One region of the Rothia sp. HC945 genome, then DNA from elsewhere that is predicted to be linked to it. Evidence: predicted binding sites of a transcription regulator. Region 1 holds the regulator's gene; each other region holds the start of a gene.
The links. Region 1 encodes LexA, which represses DNA repair genes until DNA is damaged. Its sites were predicted from a motif close to TCGAACANNTGTTCGA; they were not measured.
Positions count from the first base shown of each region.

Region 2: AB0Y14_RS08370 (shikimate dehydrogenase) is a predicted target of LexA. The motif match lies at 1,844-1,859, and genes of this name have one in related genera.
Region 3: uvrA (excinuclease ABC subunit UvrA) is a predicted target of LexA. The motif match lies at 1,966-1,981, and genes of this name have one in related genera.

Region 1 is NZ_JBFCSN010000002.1:28,475-31,726, forward strand. It holds gene AB0Y14_RS08720 (histidinol-phosphate transaminase) at 1-645, opposite strand, end outside; gene AB0Y14_RS08725 (LysM peptidoglycan-binding domain-containing protein) at 672-1,061, opposite strand; gene lexA (transcriptional repressor LexA) at 1,388-2,128, shown strand; gene AB0Y14_RS08735 (ATP-dependent DNA helicase) at 2,215-3,252, opposite strand, start outside.
Region 2 is NZ_JBFCSN010000001.1:1,883,982-1,887,233, reverse strand. It holds gene AB0Y14_RS08380 (hypothetical protein) at 1-424, opposite strand, end outside; gene AB0Y14_RS08375 (type I restriction endonuclease) at 540-1,649, shown strand; gene AB0Y14_RS08370 (shikimate dehydrogenase) at 1,923-2,807, shown strand; gene AB0Y14_RS08365 (bifunctional sugar phosphate isomerase/epimerase/4-hydroxyphenylpyruvate dioxygenase family protein) at 2,804-3,252, shown strand, end outside.
Region 3 is NZ_JBFCSN010000001.1:502,203-505,454, forward strand. It holds gene uvrA (excinuclease ABC subunit UvrA) at 1-1,900, opposite strand, end outside; gene AB0Y14_RS02140 (MBL fold metallo-hydrolase) at 2,079-2,747, shown strand; gene AB0Y14_RS02145 (formate--tetrahydrofolate ligase) at 2,842-3,252, opposite strand, start outside.

The DNA of each region.
Region 1 (3,252 bases):
CAACCTGAGCGCCGTCCGATCAGGGTCCCTGGCGAACTCGGCGTAGGCTTCATCGACCACGACGATGCCATCGAAGGATGTCGCGGCGTCGTACACGGCCTCGACGACCTCGGGGTCGAGAGCCGTGCCGGTCGGATTGTTGGGGGAGCAGAGGACGGTGATGGCAGGCTTTTGGTCGGCAACTTGACGGGCCGCGGATTCGGGCGACAGCGAGAAATCCTCGGCCCTGTCCCCCGCCACAAATTCCGTATTGGTCCCCGAAGCCAAGAGCGGATACATCGAATACGTTGGGACGAAACTCAAGAGCCGGCGACCCGGACCGCCGAAAACTTGCAGGATCTGCTGGAGAATTTCGTTCGACCCATTGGCCGCCCACAGGTTGTTCTGGTCGAGGCCGTGTCCCACAAAAGCGGCCAGCTCGGAACGGAGCTCCGTGAAATCACGGTCCGGGTAACGATTGAGCGAACGAGCCGCTTCTCGCACTCCTTCGGTCACCGCCTCCACAACCTCGGCCGGCATAGGATGCGTGTTCTCGTTGACGTTCAACGCGTACGGCACCTCGAGCATGGGGGCGCCGTAAGGGGACCGACCTCGAAGGTCGTCCCGGAGGGGCAGGTTGTTCAACGCGTCCAATGAGTCAGTCACCCCACCATGCTAAGGACCGCCGAACCTTACTCCGAAATTATCGGGACAATAAGACGCTGTCCGGGGGTAACCTGTCCGCTGCCCAGATCGTTCAGATCGTTGATCTTGTCCATGGTCACTCGAACATCCGCGCTGGAATCCACGTCCCGAGCGATGTCCCACAGGGTGTCCCCGCTGCCGACGACGACGGATTGCGTGGTCGAGGCGGCATTCTCCGTACCCGCCTGCGCGGTGCCCGGCACGAGGAACATCATGAGAGCCACCGCGAGGACAACGACGGCGGACAGGACCGGCAACCCGAAGAACACGAAACGGCCTCGTCGAGTCAGCGACATGTGTGAGGTTCGGGCACGAGCGGCTCCTACGTGACGGATCCATTCCGCGTCACGGCCCTTGGTCTGAGTAAACGTGCTCATGCGAAGATCCCTTCGTATTCGGCGTGAGTGATGAGAGTTCGAACAGATGTTCGAGTTCGTACGTCTGTTCTACCAAAGTCTTCGAACACTGTCGAGAAAAATAGAACACTTGTTTGATTTGCCACTTCCTCTGGCCTAGCCTGAGGGGTAACGCAAATCGGTTGTACCGGCCGGATCGCATTCCCTCTGGGGAGGACTCCTTCGGTGCGACTTTCAGCAACCGCATCCGAACGGGCGACGGCACGATGATCGTGGTCGCCTGGGCCGTAGTTCCAGTACACACGGGGCGACTGACAACTTAAGCACCTCCAGGGAAGGACGAACCGGTGGCCACCCAGCTTCCTCACCAGGCCAAGCCGCTCACCCCGCGACAGCGCAGAATTCTCGAAGCGATTGCATCGTCCGTCGAGACGCACGGCTATCCGCCGTCCATGCGAGAGATCGGCGACCTGGTCGGGCTGTCCAGCCTGTCGAGCGTGACCCATCAGCTCTCGCGGTTGGAAGCCCTTGGCTTCATCCGTCGCGATCCGAAACGACCGCGAGCCATCGAGGTGCTTTGCGAAACACCCGTGGGTGAAGAGGGTCCTCGGTTCCCGGCCGCCACGGCCCAGGAACCGGCCGTGGCGGAACCATCAAGAGAAAAATCGAACGACAAGGTCGTGCCGCTCTTCCCGGAGAGCCAACCGGATGGGGCAACCGCCCAGGTGCCGCTGGTCGGCCGAATCGCCGCGGGTGTTCCCATCACAGCTGAGCAGCACGTGGACGACGTCGTCGCCCTCCCCCGTCAATTGGTCGGCCAGGGCCAGCTCTTCATGCTCGAGGTCCGAGGAGACTCGATGGTCGAGGCCGCGATCTGCGACGGCGACTGGGTTGTGGTCCGTCAGCAGAGCGACGCGGAGAACGGCGACATCGTCGCGGCGCTGTTGGACGACGAGGCCACGGTCAAGACCTTCCGGCAACGGGACGGGCACACCTGGCTGCTGCCTCAGAACCGACAGTACGAGCCGATTCTCGGAGACCACGCGACGATCATGGGCAAGGTCGTTTCGGTCCTGCGCTCGATGTGAGTCCGGCCCCGGCCAGCTTCACTCGGTCCCGGGCGCGGGGCCCGGCGCGCGTACGCATCGCGCGGTCAGCGTGCACCGGGCCGGAATCAACCGGCGGCGAGCCTCCGCAGGGCCGCGGTGACCGTCGGCAACTTGTCAGTGGTCCACAACGGGGGCAATGCGCTGCGCAGGAACCCGCCGTAGCGTGCGGTGGCGAGTCTGGAATCCAGGACGGCGACGACGCCGCGGTCTTCTTGCGAACGGATCAGCCGACCGGTCCCCTGGGCCAGCCTGATGGCCGCGTGATAGGCCGAGACAGCCATGAATCCATTCCCTCCGGTCTGGCTCACTGCCCTGGCCCGTGCGGAGGAAAGCGGGTCGTCGGGACGCGGAAACGGAATCCGGTCGATGATCACCAGGCGACACGACGCTCCCGGAACATCGACCCCCTGCCACAAGCTCATGGTCCCAAACAGGCAGGTATCGGCGTCTTCCGTGAATTCCTTGACCAGCCCGCGCAAGGAGGATTCGCCCTGGACGAGGACCTCCAGGTCAGAATTGTTCCTCACGTACTCGGCCGCCTGCTCGGCCCCTCGCTTGGACGAGAACAGCCCCAAGGTCCCTCCGCCCGAGGCCTCGACCAGTTGGAGCACCCGCTCGAGCTGTTCCTCAGAAACTCCCCGCGCCGGTTTCGGCAGGTCCGAGGCGAGATACAGCATTCCCTGCTTGGGATAGTCGAACGGTGAGCCCACATCGAGGCCCTCCCACGCGGGCGCCTTCTCGCCTCTGAGACCGAGCGATCCGGCCGCCGAGTCGAAGGAGTGACCGATGGAGAGGGTCGCCGAAGTCAGGACGACCGTACGGTCCTGGAACAAGCCCTCCCGAAGCCTCGAAGCCACCGACAACGGCGCCACGTGAATGGTGGCCGGGTCGGTATCGGCCGCCGCAACGTAGCCGCGTCCCGGCTCCCAGCCCCCAACTCGGCTGATCCACACGACCTCGTACTTGCCGTCGGCGCCGAGCGTCCTCTCCGCCAGCTCGAGGACCTCGGTCAGCCGGGCTCGGGCAGTCTGTCGACCGGCGTCGGCGTCTTTGCCTTCCGGCTTGGTGTCGGACAAAGCCGCGCGGCTCGCGTCACGCACCAG
Region 2 (3,252 bases), on a different contig from region 1:
AACCAAGGCCGACGACGGTGAAGAGCGATCCCTTCCAGGTCCAAAATGGATGATGCTCGAACGGCTCTTCTGCCGACGGTGGTAGAACCGCGATGATGAACATGCCAGTGCAGAAAGCCCACAACGCCAAAATGAAAACCACCGTCTTGTTGACGTCGGCCCGATCCGTCGCGAGGACGATCACGGCTGCATCGGTCACGGATTCACCCCGTTTGCCGCGCACGATCACGCAGTTCGCGGAGGCCTCCGGGGCGACGTCGTACGCCTCGCAGAACTCGGCGGTATCCGCCAGAGTCTCGCTGATCGCAGCCACGCGGGCTCCGGGCACGGCCCCGGCCCGGGCGGCGTCGGCCACCGGCTGCGCCACGAGCTCCTGAGCGTCCAGGAGCGGGGTCCAGTTCAAGGTTCCTTCGGGAGTTGCCATGCGGCCAGTCTACGAAGCGGCCCGGTCGGTATATGTAACTTATGTCACTTTGGTTTACACTAAGTCTCACCTCACCGCAGATCCCGCTGCGCCCGAACCTCCTGGAGGACCCACGATGCCGTTCGAGGACAATCTGAAAGAGCTCGCCACCAAGCTCCGTGCCCAACAGGGCTCAATAAAATCCGAAGAAGCGACCAAAAATGCTTTCATCATGCCCTTTATCTCTCAGGTCCTGGGCTACGACATCTTCAACCCCTTGGAAGTCGTCCCCGAATACACCGCGGACCACGGAACCAAGAAGGGCGAAAAGGTCGATTACGCGATCATGAATGACGCCGAGGTAAAGATTCTCATCGAGTGCAAACAGCTTGAAGAGCCCCTGAACCTCAACCACGCCTCGCAGCTTTTCCGGTATTTTTCCGTGACGAACGCGCGCATCGGGATTCTGACCAACGGACGGATTTTCAATTTCTACAGCGACCTGGACTCGCCCAACATCATGGACCGACAGCCATTCCTTGTTCTGGATTTGCTGAACATCGACGAGAGCATGTTGCCTGCGCTGAGAAAAATCACCAAGGAGGATTTCAATCTCGATTCGGTGTTGAACTCGGCAGAGGAACTCAAATACGTCGGAGCGCTGAAGCGGGAACTGGCAACGGAGTTCCGCGACCCGAGCCCAGAGCTTGTCAGGATGCTCATGGGGAGGGTCTCCGAACGCCGCGGCACCGTGGACAACCTGAAGATGTTTGCGGGGCTGGTCTCCAAGGCGAGCAAACAATTCCTCAAAGAAAGAGTCAATGAGCGACTGTCCGTTGCGCTCAAGGACAGCGAGGCTCCGGAGCCCCACGACCCCGTCGATGCCGGATCATCAACCTCGGAGGAATCGACAAAACCAGAAGGCGATTTGGGCAAGCCAGGCGTCGTCACCACGGAGGAGGAGCTCGCCGGCTACCAGATCGTCAAAGCTATAGCGTGCAGCGAGGTGAAACCGCAAAGGATCACGCAACGAGACAGCAAGTCGTACTTCGCGATCCTGCTCGATGACAACAACCGCCGGACCGTGGCCCGCCTCCACTTCAATGGCAAATCGAAGAAATACTTGGGTCTTTTCGACGAGAACAAGACGGAAACCCGTGTATTGCTTGAGAACATCGAGGACATCTACGCGCATGCCGAACGGATCCGGGACACCGTCAGACGTCTTGCTTCAACTGACGCATGAGTTTTCGGTGAGGCCTCTCGGGGCGGCCTCGAGGTGGCAGTCTTGTGCAGAGTCCGCGGCGAGGTGGCACTCCCGTGCAGTTTTCGACCCGAAAACGTCCCAAAACTGCCACCTCGCCGGAATGAACGCACAAAACCGCCACCTCGCGGCCAGAGAGCGAGAGGTCGCCACCCACCCCTCAACCTGTGCGCCATTCGAACGTCCATGCGCCATACGACCCGTGGACTGGGTACCGTGAAGATGGTACGTCGTGGCCGGAAGGATCGGAGCGTTATGAGCCTAGTGGGCGAATCATATGTAGTCGGACTGATCGGCAGCGGAATCACCGCGACGCTCAGTGCCCCGATGCACGAGGAGGCGGCGGATCGTCTGGGCCTGCGGTACATCTACCGCCCCATCGATCTGGACACCATTGCCGACGGCGTCGACCGCGCCCCGCAGCTCATGAAGACCGCCCTCGAACTGGGTTTCAACGCCTTCAACATCACGTTCCCCTGCAAACAGTCCATCATTGAGCACCTGGACGAACTCGCCCCCGATGCCGAGCGTCTCGGCGCGGTCAACACCGTGGTTCGGGAGAACGGGCGTCTCATCGGGCACAACACGGACTTCTCGGGATTCGCCCACGCGTTCGATCAGGGCCTGCCCGGAGCGAGCCTCGACGACGTCGTCCAGCTCGGCACGGGCGGTGCCGGTTCGGCCACGGCCTATGCTCTGCTCCCCCGCGGCGTCGGCCACCTGTCCCTGTACGACCTCGACCGCTCCCGCGCCGAGGCCAAGGCCCGCGAGCTGTCGGCCCAGTTCCCCGGGGCGACCGTGGACGCTCTCGCTCCCGAGACCCTTCCCGACGCCGTGAGGGCGGCGGACGGCCTGGTCAACGCGACGCCCATCGGAATGCACCACCACCCCGGAGCTCCGCTGGATCTTGATCTTTTGCGGCCCGAACTGTGGGTCGCCGACGTCATCTACCTCCCGCAGGAAACCGCCCTCATTCGGCGGGCGCGGGACCTCGGATGCAGGGTCCTTCCGGGCGGCTACATGGCCGTGGGCCAGGCCGTCGACGCCTTCGAACTCATCACCGGGATCCGCCCCGACGACGCATCCATGCGAACCCACTTCGAACGACTCATCGCCGCCCAACAAGGAGAATCGCTGTGAGAACGTCGATCGCCACCGTCTGCCTCTCCGGATCCCTGCGCCAGAAGATGCGAGCGGCATCAGCCGCCGGGTTCGACGGCATCGAGGTCTTCGAGCAGGACCTCGTCGTCGCGCCCGAGACGCCGGAGCAGATTCGCGGCTACGCCGCCGAGCTCGGACTCACCCTCGACCTGTACCAACCGTTCCGGGATGCCGAGGGGACCGAGGAGCAGGTGTTCCAGGACACGCTCCGCCGGGTCGAGGAGAAGTTCCGCCTCATGAATCGCCTGGGGATGGACCTCATGCTCATCCCCTCCAACGCCGGGACCGCCACCGTGGACGACGACGCCGTCGTCGCCTCCCAGCTGGCACGCATGGCCGACCTCGCCGCAAACTACGGGATCCGTCTCGCCTACGAGGCTTTGGCGTGGGGCAGATTCGTCAACGACTTCGAGCACTCGTGGCG
Region 3 (3,252 bases), on a different contig from region 1:
TGACCATACGCTTCTTGTCGATCGGGCGACGTTTCGATGGCAGTGAGATCTCGCGGCGTCGGTCGAGGTAGGCGCCCGTGAGCGACCGCTGATTGGACAAGAGATCTTCGTACGTACCCGAGTGGACAATTTCGCCGCCGTGCTCGCCAGCTCCCGGTCCGACGTCCACGATCCAGTCCGATTCCTTGATGGTGTCCTCATCGTGCTCGACGACGATCAGGGTATTGCCCAGGTCCCGGAGTTTGCTCAGGGTTTCGATCAGGCGACGGTTGTCCCGCTGGTGGAGGCCGATCGAGGGTTCGTCGAGGACATAGAGAACACCCACGAGTCCAGAACCGATCTGGGTCGCCAAACGAATGCGCTGCGCCTCGCCGCCGGACAACGTGGCTGCCGCGCGCTCCAGATTCAGGTAGTCGAGCCCGACGTCGAGAAGAAACTGAAGGCGCGCATTGATTTCTTTCAGAACCTGGTCGGCGATCTTCGACTCGCGCTCAGAAAGTTCCAGACCGGCCATGAATTTTTGGGTATCCGTCATCGACATTGCCGTGACCTCGGCAATCGATGCCCCGCCCACGGTGACCGCGAGCATGGTCGGATTCAGGCGGGCACCGTCACAAGCGGGGCAGGCAACCTGACGCATGTACTGTTCATACCGGTCCTTCGCCCAGTCGGACTCGGTCTCCTCATGCTTCCTCTTGATATAGGCGTAGACGCCCTCGAACCCGGAGGTGTATCGGCGTTCGCGGCCGAACCTGTTGCGGTACGAAACCTCGACCTTGAAATCTTTGCCGTTGAGGATCGCTTGACGGGCCTTGCTGCTCAGGTTCTCCCATGGGGTGTTGAGGTCGAAGCCCACCTCTTTTCCGAGACCCGCCAGAAGGCGCAGCCAGTATTCGGTGGTGGACTTGCCCTGTGACCAGGGAGCGATGGCCCCTTCGCCCAAAGTTTTTTCCGGATCGGGAATGACCAGGTCTTCATCGACCTCCAGACGAGACCCGATGCCGTCGCACTCCGGGCACGCACCGAAAGGGCTGTTGAAAGAAAAGGCCCGCGGTTCGATCTCCGTGGTTTCGATCGGGTGCTCGTTGGGGCAGGCCAGGTTTTCGCTGAATGTGCGCTGGCCTGCGTCCGAATCGTCGTCGACAAAATCGACCACGACCCTGCCGTCAGCAAGTCCGAGCGCCGTCTCGATGGAATCCGTCAGCCGCTGGTGAATCGAGTCCTTGATGACCAGACGATCGACCACCACGGAAATGGAGTGCTTGTACTGCTTCTTGAGCTTGGGCGCCTCCGCAAGCTGGATCTGCTCACCGTCAACCACGGCACGGGAATATCCCTGTTGGGTCAGTGACGCGAACAGGTCGGCGAACTCGCCCTTTCGGGAACGCACCATCGGGGCCAGAACCTGCAAGCGAGTCCGCTCGGGAGAGGACATGAGCTGGTCGACGATGGCCTGCGGAGTCTGCTTCTCGATGGGCTCCCCACAGATGGGACAGTGGGGGTGTCCGATCCGCGCCCACAACAGGCGCATGTAATCGTAGATTTCGGTAATAGTGCCGACCGTGGACCGCGGATTCTTCGACGTGGACTTCTGATCGATCGACACTGCCGGCGAGAGACCCTCGATGAAGTCCACGTCCGGCTTGTCGACCTGGCCCAGGAACATGCGCGCATAGGCGGACAGCGATTCGACGTACCGGCGTTGTCCCTCGGCGAAGATCGTGTCGAAGGCCAGAGAGGACTTTCCCGATCCGGAGAGCCCTGTGAACACGATCATCGCATTGCGCGGAATATCCAGGTCAACATTCCTGAGATTGTTCTCCCGTGCGCCCTTGACCAGAATTCTGGTGAGATCCTGCGGCATACCGGGTTCGTGTCCCTCAACGTGCTGAATGGTCATGACCTGCCTGTCTGCGTGGTTGCTCCGGACCGGGAGGTCGTGCGACTGGCGCAAACACTCCCCATTCGAAGATTTATTCTAACGAATCTGCGCCGCGTGGTGGAGAAATCGGCCCAGGGTGAACGTTACGCGCGCGTGGGTTGCGCGCGAGCGGGACGGAAGACCTACACTCGAAGGCATGATGGCAATCGCTACCGAAAAGATGGACCTGGGTGAGGTCACCATCCGTTATATCAGCGTCTCCGACATGGACAACAACGTCTACTTGGTGACGTGCAAGCAGACCGGCACCCAGCTGTTGATCGATGCGGCGGACGACCCCGACTCGATTTCACGACTCGTGGCCGCAGGAGCCCACGACGTCGACGCCCAGTGCGCCTGTTGCGGAAACGTTCAGCTGATCGTGACTACCCACTCGCATTGGGACCATGTGCGAGCGCTCCCCGAGATCAAGTCCCGTTCGGAGGCACTCACCGCGTGCGGCGATGCCGATGAGTCCGACATCGACGTGCCCATGGACATCACCTTCGAGGATGGCGACACTGCCGATTTGGAAGGTTTCTCCTTGGACGTGATCGGCCTGGCCGGTCACACACCCGGATCCATCGCCCTCGCTTACACCCCGGAGGAGGGCCCGACCTACATTTTCACGGGCGATTCCCTGTTCCCGGGCGGCGTGGGCAAGACTGGCTCCCCGGAGGCTTTCGAGTCCCTCTTGCACGATGTGACCACGAAGATTTTTGACGTCTACGACGACGACACTGTCATCCTTCCCGGACACGGCAAGTCCACCACTCTGGGTGCCGAGCGGCCCCATCTGGATGAGTGGGCCCAGCGAGGCTGGTAGTACTTGCGCGCTGTCGGAGGGTTCTCTGCCCCGGAAAGCCGGTTTGCCGGTTTTCCGGGGCAGATTCTTTCGCGTGGTCGGCCTCCGGTTGAGGTCAGAAGAGACCCTGGATTGTTCCTGAGTCGTCGAATCCTATGCGTTCGGCGGCGGGATGGCGCGACAGCCCGGGCATGGTCCTGATTGTTCCGCAGAGGGCGTACACGTACCCGGCACCGGCCGCGAGGCGAACCTCTCGCACGGGAAGTCGCCACCCTGTCTGGGCGCCTTTCAGCCCGGGGTCCGAGGACAGTGAAAGATGCGTCTTGGCGATCACGACCGGCAACCGTCCGAACCCCAGGCGTTCGTAGCGTTCGAGTTGCTGAGCGGCCGCTGGGCTGAGATCCACTCCGTCTGCCCCGTACACCTCGGTCGCGACCTTCTCGATTTTGGTGGTCAGGGGATCGTTGAGGCCGTAGGTGAACCTGAGGTGCCCTGGCTGGTCACAGGCTCGCACCACGGCGTCCGC